3 regions of the Mesorhizobium sp. Cs1299R1N1 genome follow, and region 1 is predicted to be linked to each of the others. Evidence: predicted binding sites of a transcription regulator. Region 1 holds the regulator's gene; each other region holds the start of a gene.
The links. The regulator LexA, encoded in region 1, represses DNA repair genes until DNA is damaged. The targets are predictions, from matches to a motif close to TGTTCNNNNTGTGTTCNG.
Positions count from the first base shown of each region.

Region 2: a site for LexA is predicted at 1,233-1,250, ahead of O7A70_RS14975 (YifB family Mg chelatase-like AAA ATPase). Genes of this name have one in related genera too.
Region 3: a site for LexA is predicted at 1,592-1,609, ahead of recA (recombinase RecA). Genes of this name have one in related genera too.

Region 1 is NZ_JAPYKR010000004.1:151,058-154,336, reverse strand. Features, by position in the region: gene O7A70_RS10620 (ComEC/Rec2 family competence protein) at 1-1,774, shown strand, start outside; gene lexA (transcriptional repressor LexA) at 1,768-2,511, opposite strand; gene O7A70_RS10610 (GntR family transcriptional regulator) at 2,919-3,279, opposite strand, start outside.
Region 2 is NZ_JAPYKR010000006.1:163,832-167,110, forward strand. Features, by position in the region: gene O7A70_RS14965 (cupin domain-containing protein) at 1-64, opposite strand, end outside; gene O7A70_RS14970 (class I SAM-dependent DNA methyltransferase) at 482-1,090, shown strand; gene O7A70_RS14975 (YifB family Mg chelatase-like AAA ATPase) at 1,347-2,879, shown strand; gene O7A70_RS14980 (acyltransferase family protein) at 3,079-3,279, shown strand, end outside.
Region 3 is NZ_JAPYKR010000017.1:73,918-77,196, forward strand. Features, by position in the region: gene O7A70_RS28875 (pseudouridine-5'-phosphate glycosidase) at 1-362, opposite strand, end outside; gene O7A70_RS28880 (carbohydrate kinase family protein) at 420-1,364, opposite strand; gene recA (recombinase RecA) at 1,667-2,767, shown strand; gene alaS (alanine--tRNA ligase) at 3,040-3,279, shown strand, end outside.

The DNA of each region.
Region 1 (3,279 bases):
CTCGCTTATCACAGGCTATGCCAAACTGCTGCCGCCGACCGGCCCGGTGCGGCCGGACAGCTACGACTTCTCCTTCGACAGCTATTTCGCCGGCATCGGCGGCAGCGGCTTCTTTCTCGGCAATCCAACGGTTGTCTCCGCCGAAGCCGGTGAGATGCCGCTGCCGGCACGCGTGTTTTCAGGCATCGAAAATGCCCGCGAAGCCATCGCCGACCACATCAGGGGCAGCATTGGCGGCGCCGAAGGCGAGATCGCGGCGGCGCTGATCGTCGGCGTGCGGGCCGGCATTCCCGATGAAATCAACGAAGCGATGCGGCGAACCGGCATCTACCACATCATCTCGATTTCGGGTCTGCATATGGCGCTGGTGGCAGGCACCATCATGGGTCTGCTGCGCGGCGCCTTCGCGCTGTTTCCAGGCTTTTCCGCGCGCCGGCCGGTGAAGAAATACGCCGCCGCCGCCGCACTGTTTTCGATCGCCGCTTATCTCGTCATTTCGGGCGTCGTCGTCGCGGCCGAACGCAGCTTCATCATGCTGGCGGTGATGCTGATCGCCGTCTTGTTCGATCGCGCGGCGCTGACCATGCGCAACCTGGCGATCTCGGCGATCGCCGTTATCCTGGTTTCGCCGCACGAGGTCGTCGGCCCGAGTTTCCAGATGTCGTTCGCGGCAACCGCGGCCTTGGTTGGCGCCTATGCCGGCTGGGCCGACCACCACCAGGGAAAGACGAGGCCTCCGCCGCCAAAGCGATCCCTACCCGGGTTTCTGACGCGAAAATTCCTCTTGGCGACAGGTGGATTGGCCATGACGTCCATCATCGCCGGCAGCGCGACGGCACTGTTTGCCATCTGGCATTTCCAGCGGGTGTCGCCGCTCAGCCTGTTCGCCAATCTGGCCGTCATGCCAATCGTGTCGATCGTGATGTTCCTGGCCGTCGCCAGCGCGTTGCTGATGCCGTTCGGGTTGGATTGGCCGGCTCTCTACCTCATGGGCAAGGGCCTGACAGCGATGATCGCCATATCGGCGTGGATATCGGAGCGCTCTCCGGTCGATGGAGTCGGGCTGATTTCGCAGCAATCCGTGCTGCTGGTCACCGTCGCGCTGGTCATCGCGACGATGGCGACGACGTGGCTCCGGCTCACGGCGGTGCCATTCGCGCTTGCCGGTCTGTTGACTGTGTCGCACACGCGCACGCCCGATGTGCTGATCTCGGAAGATACGCGGTTGGTGGCTCTGTCGATCGGCAATGGCGAACTGGCCGTCAACCGGGAACGTCCGAACGAATTCGCAACCGACAATTGGAAACGCGCTCTGATCTCCGAAACAGTCGTCCTACCGGAAATGTTCGACAAGACGGACGGGCAATTCGATCTTGCCACTCCCACCGACCTGCCGCTGGGATCGCCGTTCTATTGCCGCGAAGGCCTGTGCCTTGCCAGGCACCCTTCCGGCGCGATCATCGCCTATGTCGAAGATCGCAAGAACACCTGGAAGGCCTGCGCTTTCGCCGACCTGATCGTCGTCAATGACGCGACCGCCTATGACGCCTGCCATAATCCGCTGGTTCTCGTCGTCACGAAACGGCAGCTCGCCCGCAAGGGGAGTGCCGCCGTCTTCTTCGATCCCCAGTCGGCCACGAGCCCGGCTGCGATCGAATTCGCCGTCGACGGACCATACCGGCCCTGGCACGAGCAGCGAAAATTCTCACGCGAGGCGCGGGGGTTGGCCCCCTATAAAAAGGCCGACAAGCCCGATGGCAAGCAAGTTCAGTAGCGCCTGATCAGCCCGACAAGCTTGCCCTGCACCTTGACCCGATCCGGTCCGAAGATGCGTGTTTCGTAGGCTGGATTGGCGGCTTCGAGCGCGATCGAGGCGCCCTTGCGGCGGAATCGCTTCAGCGTTGCTTCCTCCTCGTCGACCAGCGCCACGATGATTTCGCCCGGACTTGCTGTATCGGCATTGCGGATGATGACCGTGTCGCCGTCGAAGATACCGGCCTCGATCATCGAGTCGCCCTTGACCTCCAGCGCATAGTGCTCGCCGCCCATGATCATGTCCGGCGGCACCGAAATCGAATGCGTCTGATGCTGGATGGCATCGATCGGCACACCGGCGGCGATACGGCCCATGACGGGGATGGACACGGCTGAAACCGCATCATCGTCGTTGCCGGCCGCGGCCAGGCGGGAAGGCGGCGTCGCCGGCCTGATCTGGCGGCCGAGACTGCCTTGGCCAAGGCTGCCCTGGATGACGCTTGGCGAGAACTTCTTTGCCGCATTGAGGCCCGGCGCGATCGAGTCCGGCAGCCGCAGCACTTCCAGTGCGCGCGCCCGATTGGGTAGCCGGCGAATGAAGCCGCGTTCCTCCAGCGCCGTGATCAGGCGATGGATCCCCGATTTGGAGGCAAGATCGAGTGCTTCCTTCATCTCGTCGAAGGAGGGCGGTATCCCGCTTTCCTTGAGCCGTTCGTGGATGAACATCAGCAGTTCATGTTGCTTGCGTGTCAGCATGGCGGCCCCCAAGGCATTGAACGAAAGGTCTGAACCAGAATCGAAAAACAAACCCAGAACAAACACTATCCGTTCCAGTTGTGTTCCGCAACCGTTTAAAGTTTAATGAATTTGTTAACGCGTCTGAAGTTTTTTGCCGCGACAGCGGACTGCGGCCGACCCTTTCCGCGATCGGCAGGCATTGAAATTGTTTTGGTTAACGGCCTGTGGCCTATCCACTGATGGGCCGTGGCATCAGTCTTTCGGAGGGCTCTTCGCGGGTGGATTGTACAATTTGTGGATCCATTATTCGCGGAACGAAACGAAACCAAAACGCCAACGATTGGTAGCTTTGGGGCGGCGATGGATCCAGGTGCTTGGCCCACTCCGGCCAGCGCATGCCAACAGGCGTCGCGCAAGCGCTGAAGTCACCCGGAACCCGCTTTCAAACTGCCGGCGCGCGCGGCGTATTTGGTCGCGCCGCTGTCTTCGCTATGGACATAGACGTGCAGGGTATAGCCGATATGCGCCGTCATCAGCGCCTTGGCCCGCTCGACGTCACGATCGAGTGCAGCTTCCATGATCGCTGTATGGTGTTCGATCGCAATGGCTTCGCACAATGCCTCCATTGCCTCTTCATAACCGTCCTTCAGGCCAGCCGCGGCCCGCAATGTCGGCGCCAGGCCGAGAAAACGATGATGCCGTCGCAGCTGATCGGCGATGGTCGAGCGGAATCGCATGAGCCAATTGGAAGTCGCCGCGCTCAGCAGCGCCGCATGGAAAGCCTCG
Region 2 (3,279 bases), on a different contig from region 1:
TGCGAACTTCATCCGGGCTGTTGTGAGACTTGGACGCTAATTTGGTGACTTCCACACCGGCCATGTCATCCTCCCTGTACTCGACGCGGAGCCTGACGTTGCGATTGTCGGAACCGCGACCGGATTCATATCCCATTTGGAGTCGGCATACAATTATAAGCAGTTTCTAAAATGCCCGTTGACTGTGCCCGCTCCTCTCCGGCGGCGCCGGGCCGAACAGCCTGTTTTCATTTTGTCTTAACCATGTTCCGCTTTCTGCAACCGCATACAAGCGCTGTGCAACCGGGGCGGTTACAGGTTCCGGAGGTGTTCCGGGTTTGATCGGGGGCTGTCGGTCAGCGATAGCAGGCGGTCGCCCCGCCTGCTCGACCAGCGTGGGCTGTCCGACCATCTCAAGCGCGATATCGGCATGCTCGACGGCCACGCGCCTTATGGCAGTATCCGCTGAGCGCAATCTGGCGGACAGGGACAGGAGGGAACGATGAATATACCGGCGAAAACCCTGGCGCAGAGCCGCCGGACGATCGAGTCGTACGAGGACTACGCCGTCCGTTATGACGAGATTGTCGGGCATATCCCGCATCCGAACGACCGGGCCGCGCTCGAGCGCGCCGCGGCGATCATCGGGCCGGGCGGCCAAGTCCTGGAGATCGGGTCCGGACCGGGCCGCGATGCGGACTTCCTGGAGGGCCTTGGCGTCAAGGTCCGCCGAACCGACGCCACGCGGCGCTTTCTCGACCTGCAGGCAGAGCGCGGCAAGACAGGCGAACTCCTCGACGTCATCACCGACGAGCTTGGCGGTCCCTACGACGCGGTGGTGGCGCTCGCCGTACTGATCCATGTGCCTCGCGACCAGATCGACCAGGTCCTGGCGAAGATTGCGCGTTCATTGCGGCCCGGCGGTGCCTTTGTCGTCTCGATGCGCGACGGCGACGGCGAAACCGGCGGCAGATACCTTACTGTCGACTGGCGCAAGGACGCCTTCGCCGCGCGCATCGAGGCCGCCGGCATGGAGCTTGTCAGCCACAGCTTCCGCATCGGCAGGAAGGAAAGGGGATGGAACACCTTCCTGGCGGTGAGGCCATCGTGATCCGGCGCGGGTTGCCGCGCGTTCGCCCTCATCCCGTGCCGCTCAATCCGGGGCGTTGCGAACACCGGAAGACCCGCGCACAAGGCAACGGCTGACACGGACGACAAGTGAGCCCATCCGACGGTATGCACCCGTTTGCCTTTGTTCTTGTATTGTTCTTGCCTAAGCCTGAAATCTGTGGTTGTCTTGAGCTGACGTCGCTCGCGGATTGTTCACAAGGGCTGGGGCGAGCCGGCATCCGGGGGCTTGAAACAAAATGGTGGCGCGGGTTCGTACGGTCGCTTTCCAGGGCATCGAGGCCGTGCCGGTCGACGTGCAGGTGATGATCGCGCCCGGCAAGGTCAACATGCACATCGTCGGCCTGCCGGACAAGGCGGTGGCCGAGAGCCGCGAGCGGGTCCAGGCGGCCCTTCATGCTTCCGGCCTGTCGATGCCGTCGAAAAAAGTGACGATCAATTTGGCCCCCGCCGACTTGCCCAAGGAAGGCAGCCACTACGATCTGCCGATCGCGCTCGGCCTGATGGCGGCCCTCGGCGCCATTCCGGGCGACATGCTGGCCGGCTATGTCGTGCTCGGCGAACTGTCGCTCGACGGCACGATCACCGCGGTCGCCGGTGCGCTGCCGGCGGCGATCGGTGCCAATGCCGAGGGCAAGGGCCTGATCTGCCCCTTCGCCTGCGGGCCGGAAGCGGCCTGGGCGGGGCGGGAATTCGACATTCTGGCGCCGCGCAGCCTGATTGCCATAGCCAACCATTTCCGCGGTACGCAGGTGCTGTCGCGCCCGGAGGCCGGCATCCACGCCTCGGCGCGCGACCTGCCAGACCTCGCCGACATCAAGGGCCAGGAGACGGCGAAGCGGGCGCTAGAAGTGGCGGCCGCCGGCGGCCACAATCTCTTGATGATCGGTCCGCCCGGCTCGGGAAAATCGATGCTGGCGCAGCGTCTGCCGTCGATCCTGCCGCCGCTGGCGCCGAAGGAATTGCTCGAAGTCTCGATGATCGCCTCGGTGGCCGGCGAGCTCGGCGAAGGCAAGCTGACCGACCGGCGACCATTCCGCGCCCCGCACCATTCGGCCTCGATGGCGGCGATGGTGGGCGGCGGCATACGCGCGCGGCCGGGCGAAGTGTCGCTCGCCCATCACGGCGTGCTGTTCCTCGACGAGTTCCCCGAATTCACGCCGCAGACGCTCGATGCTCTGCGCCAGCCGCTTGAGACCGGCGACTGCATGATCGCGCGCGCCAACCACCGCGTCACCTATCCGGCACGCATCCAGCTGGTGGCGGCGATGAACCCGTGCCGCTGCGGCATGGCCGGGGAACCCGGCTATCGCTGCCTGCGCGGCGAGCGCTGCCGCACCGACTACCAGGCGCGCATCTCAGGCCCGCTGCTCGACCGCATCGACCTTCGCATTGAAGTGCCGGCGGTTTCGGCCAGCGACCTGATCCGGCCCGACCGGGCGGAAAAGAGCGCCGATGTGGCGCTGCGCGTCGGCCGCGCGCGCACCCTCCAGCGCGAGCGCTTCGAACGGCTCGGCGTCAACAGCGCCACCACCAACGCGCATTGTTCTCCCGCGGTCATCGAAGCGATCGCCATGCCGGACGCCGCCGGCCTGTCGCTGCTCAAGGACGCCAGCGAAAAACTCGCCTTTTCCGCCCGCGCCTACCATCGCGTGCTGAAAGTAGCACGCACGCTCGCCGATCTCGACGCCAGCGAGGCCGTCGGCCGCATCCATCTGGCCGAAGCGATTTCTTATCGGATGAGTTCGGAGCGCATGGCGCAGGCGGCGTAGGCTCGATGCTCGCGACGCGCTTCGTGCGGTGGGCGAGCGCGGTTTGGAGCCAAGATCTGGCTATCTCCGTACAAATAAAAGGTTAATTATCGAACTTCTGTTAGCTGCTTGCTTCAGCGCTCGAAGCGTTCGGATCATGGCGCGGCCTTGACGGCTGGTTGGCGCCCAGCCGTCACTAAGTTGTCTCAGGTTTTGCAACATGCCCTCTTCGAGAAGCAGCATCGACGGACTTCGGACCGACCAGCTGGACGGCCTCAGATTTCTGGCGTTTGCAATGGTGTTCTTCAGCCATTTTTCGGCGCCTGCCGAATACAGCTCGGCTGTCATGGTTCAGAAACAGGGATGGGTCGGGGTCGAGATATTCTTTGCCCTATCCAGTTTTTTGCTCTTTCGGCTCTTC
Region 3 (3,279 bases), on a different contig from region 1:
ACCATGTCAGCCGCGATCATGGTCGCTGCGACCGTGGTGCCCCCGGTGCGGCCTTGCGCGACGGCGAAGCCGAGATCGGCGCGCGACAGCTTCATGGCGTCACCCGTCATCGCCAGCGATTCGCGCTCGCCGTCGGAGAGGCCGATCTTGATGCGGCCGCCAATCACGGCGATCGTCGCCGGCACCGCGCCGCCGTCACTGATGATCTTTTCGACATTGGCCGCCATGGCGCCATTGTCGGGATAGGGCATGCCATGGGTGATGATGGTGCTTTCGAGCGCCACCACCGGGCGCCCGGCGGCCAGGGCTTGCGCTACCGGTGCGTGGATATCGATGAAAGGGCGGGCGGTTTCTGGCGTCATCTCTGATCTCCAATCCGGAGTGCGGCGCATCCACTGCGCTCTATGAATTTGCCGGTCTCATGCCACTTCCCTGGCATCGGGCACAAGGGCCAGCGCCTCCGCGAAGCTCGCCGCGGTGAATTCGGGCACCGCGTTGGCGCTTTCGATGGCCAGGATTGCCGCCGCGACGCCTTCGCGCAGGGCCTGGCGCAATGGCAGGCCACGCAGCAGCGCCGCGACCGTCGCGCCCGCCAGCGCGTCGCCGGCGCCGGTGACATCGGCGATTTTTCTGGGGGCAGGCGGCACGATCGAGAAGGCGCCCGTACCGTCGAAACCCAGCACAGGGCCACTGCCTGCCGTGACCACGCCGCTGGCAAGGCCGCTGCTCCGCAACCCGTCGATCATTTCCTGCTCGCCGGCACTTGCATTGACGCCGGCCAGCACAGCGGCCTCCCGTCGGTTCATGAAGAGTTGGGCCAGCCCGCCGAGCACCGGTATCAGCCGCGTCACCTTGGCCGGCGAAATCGCGATGGCGAAAACCGGTTTATCGGCGGCGAGCGACAGCAACCCCTCCAGTGCGGCCGACGGCAGGTTGGCGTCGCACAGGATGGCATCCGCGGCGGCCACTTCCTGGCGTATCTTGGAACGCCTGATCTGCTTGGGAAAAGCCAGGTCGTACAGCGCCATGTCGGCAAAGCCGACGATCAGTTCGCCCTCGCGGTCGATCAGCGCCGTGTAGCTCGGCGTGGTACGGTCGAGGAACACCGCAGACAAATCGACGATGCCAGCCTCGGCGATGGCCCGTGAAACCGTATCGGCTGACACATCGCCGCCGCGCACCGAAAGCAGCGATGCGCAGAGGCCGCGCCGCACCATGCTGCGCAACGCATTGAAGACGCCACCGCCGACATCCTCGCGCATCGTGCCGGGATTGGAGGCGGCCGGCACATAGAGGCCGGACACCTGGCCACGCCGGTCGATATGGGCACCGCCCACGGCCAGTATCTTCGCGGATTCCACCATGGCGGCGATATGACCTTTGTTGTTGGGGCCGCACAAGCGCTACTATGCGCGACAGAGCTTCGCATGCAGGACGGCGATTCGGCCGGACTATAGGATCGAGCTGTCTGGCCCAATGCGGAGCCTGTTCCTGCCCGGGCGGAGCCTGTTCCTGCCCGGGTTTGCGAGACAAAAAAAGAACAAATCAGGATATCACTTGTTTTTCAATTGGTTGTCACCCCTTGCCAAATGAGAACAAAAAAGGTACAAAATGACAAGGATTACGGATTGTTCGGCCTTCATTGACGACCAAGGGGTGATGTATCATGGCTCAGAATTCTTTGCGGCTGGTAGAGGATAAGGCAGTGGACAAATCAAAGGCTCTGGATGCGGCGCTGTCGCAAATCGAGCGGGCTTTCGGCAAGGGCTCGATCATGCGACTCGGCGCCAACGAGCAGGTCGTCGAGATCGAAACGGTGCCCACAGGCTCGCTCGGCCTCGATATCGCGCTCGGCGTCGGCGGCCTGCCGCGCGGCCGCATCATCGAGATCTACGGGCCGGAAAGCTCGGGCAAGACGACGCTGGCCCTGCACACCGTGGCCGAAGCCCAGAAGAAGGGCGGCATCTGCGCCTTCGTCGATGCCGAGCACGCGCTCGATCCGGTCTACGCCCGCAAGCTCGGCGTCGATCTTGAAAACCTGCTGATCTCGCAGCCCGACACCGGCGAGCAGGCGCTGGAGATTTGCGACACGCTGGTGCGTTCCGGCGCCATCGACGTGCTGGTGGTCGATTCGGTGGCGGCGCTGACGCCGCGCGCCGAAATCGAGGGCGAGATGGGCGATTCACTGCCCGGCCTGCAGGCCCGCCTGATGAGCCAGGCGCTGCGCAAGCTGACCGCCTCGATCTCGCGCTCCAACACCATGGTCATCTTCATCAACCAGATCCGCATGAAGATCGGCGTCATGTTCGGTTCGCCCGAGACGACGACCGGCGGCAACGCGCTGAAATTCTACGCCTCGGTGCGTCTCGACATCCGCCGTATCGGCTCGGTCAAGGATCGCGACGAGGTGGTCGGCAACCAGACCCGCGTCAAGGTGGTCAAGAACAAGCTGGCGCCGCCCTTCAAGGTGGTCGAGTTCGACATCATGTATGGCGAGGGCGTTTCCAAGACTGGCGAGCTGGTCGATCTCGGCGTCAAGGCCGGTGTGGTCGAGAAGTCGGGCGCCTGGTTCTCCTATAATTCGCAGCGTCTCGGCCAGGGCCGCGAGAATGCCAAACTGTTCCTGCGCGACAATCCCGACACCGCGCGCGAGATCGAACTGGCGCTCAGGCAGAATGCCGGATTGATCGCCGAAAAGTTCCTCGAAAACGGTGGCTCAGAGGGCAATGGCGACGATGGTTTTGAGGACGAAGCCGGCGCGATGTAGGGCAGCGCCAGAGTTTGGCCATAAATCCAGCCTATTATCTGATGCTTAAGTAACAGAGTTCTGTAGTACCCGCGTTCCAAACCGCCGGCCTTCGCGCCGGCGGTTTTCGTTTGCGTGCCTGCGTAAGTGCCGGTGCAAAGCGCGAATTGGCCCAATTCCGTGTTTCTGGACAGGGTCAAGAGCTACGGCTAAAAGGCCAACTCCATCTTCTAGAAAACACAGAGCCATCTCCCGCCGGTCCGGCCGGCGGCTCTCTTGAAAAGGCAGTATCCATGAGTGGCGTCAACGAGATCCGGTCGACATTTCTCGACTATTTCCGCAAGGAGGGCCACGAGGTCGTGGCCTCGAGCCCGCTCGTGCCGCGCAACGATCCGACATTGATGTTCACCAATGCCGGCATGGTGCAGTTCAAGAATGTCTTCACCGGTTTGGAGAAGCGGCCCTATTCGCGTGCCACCACGGCCCAGAAAAGCGTTCGCGCCGGCGGCAAGCACAACGATCTCGACAATGTC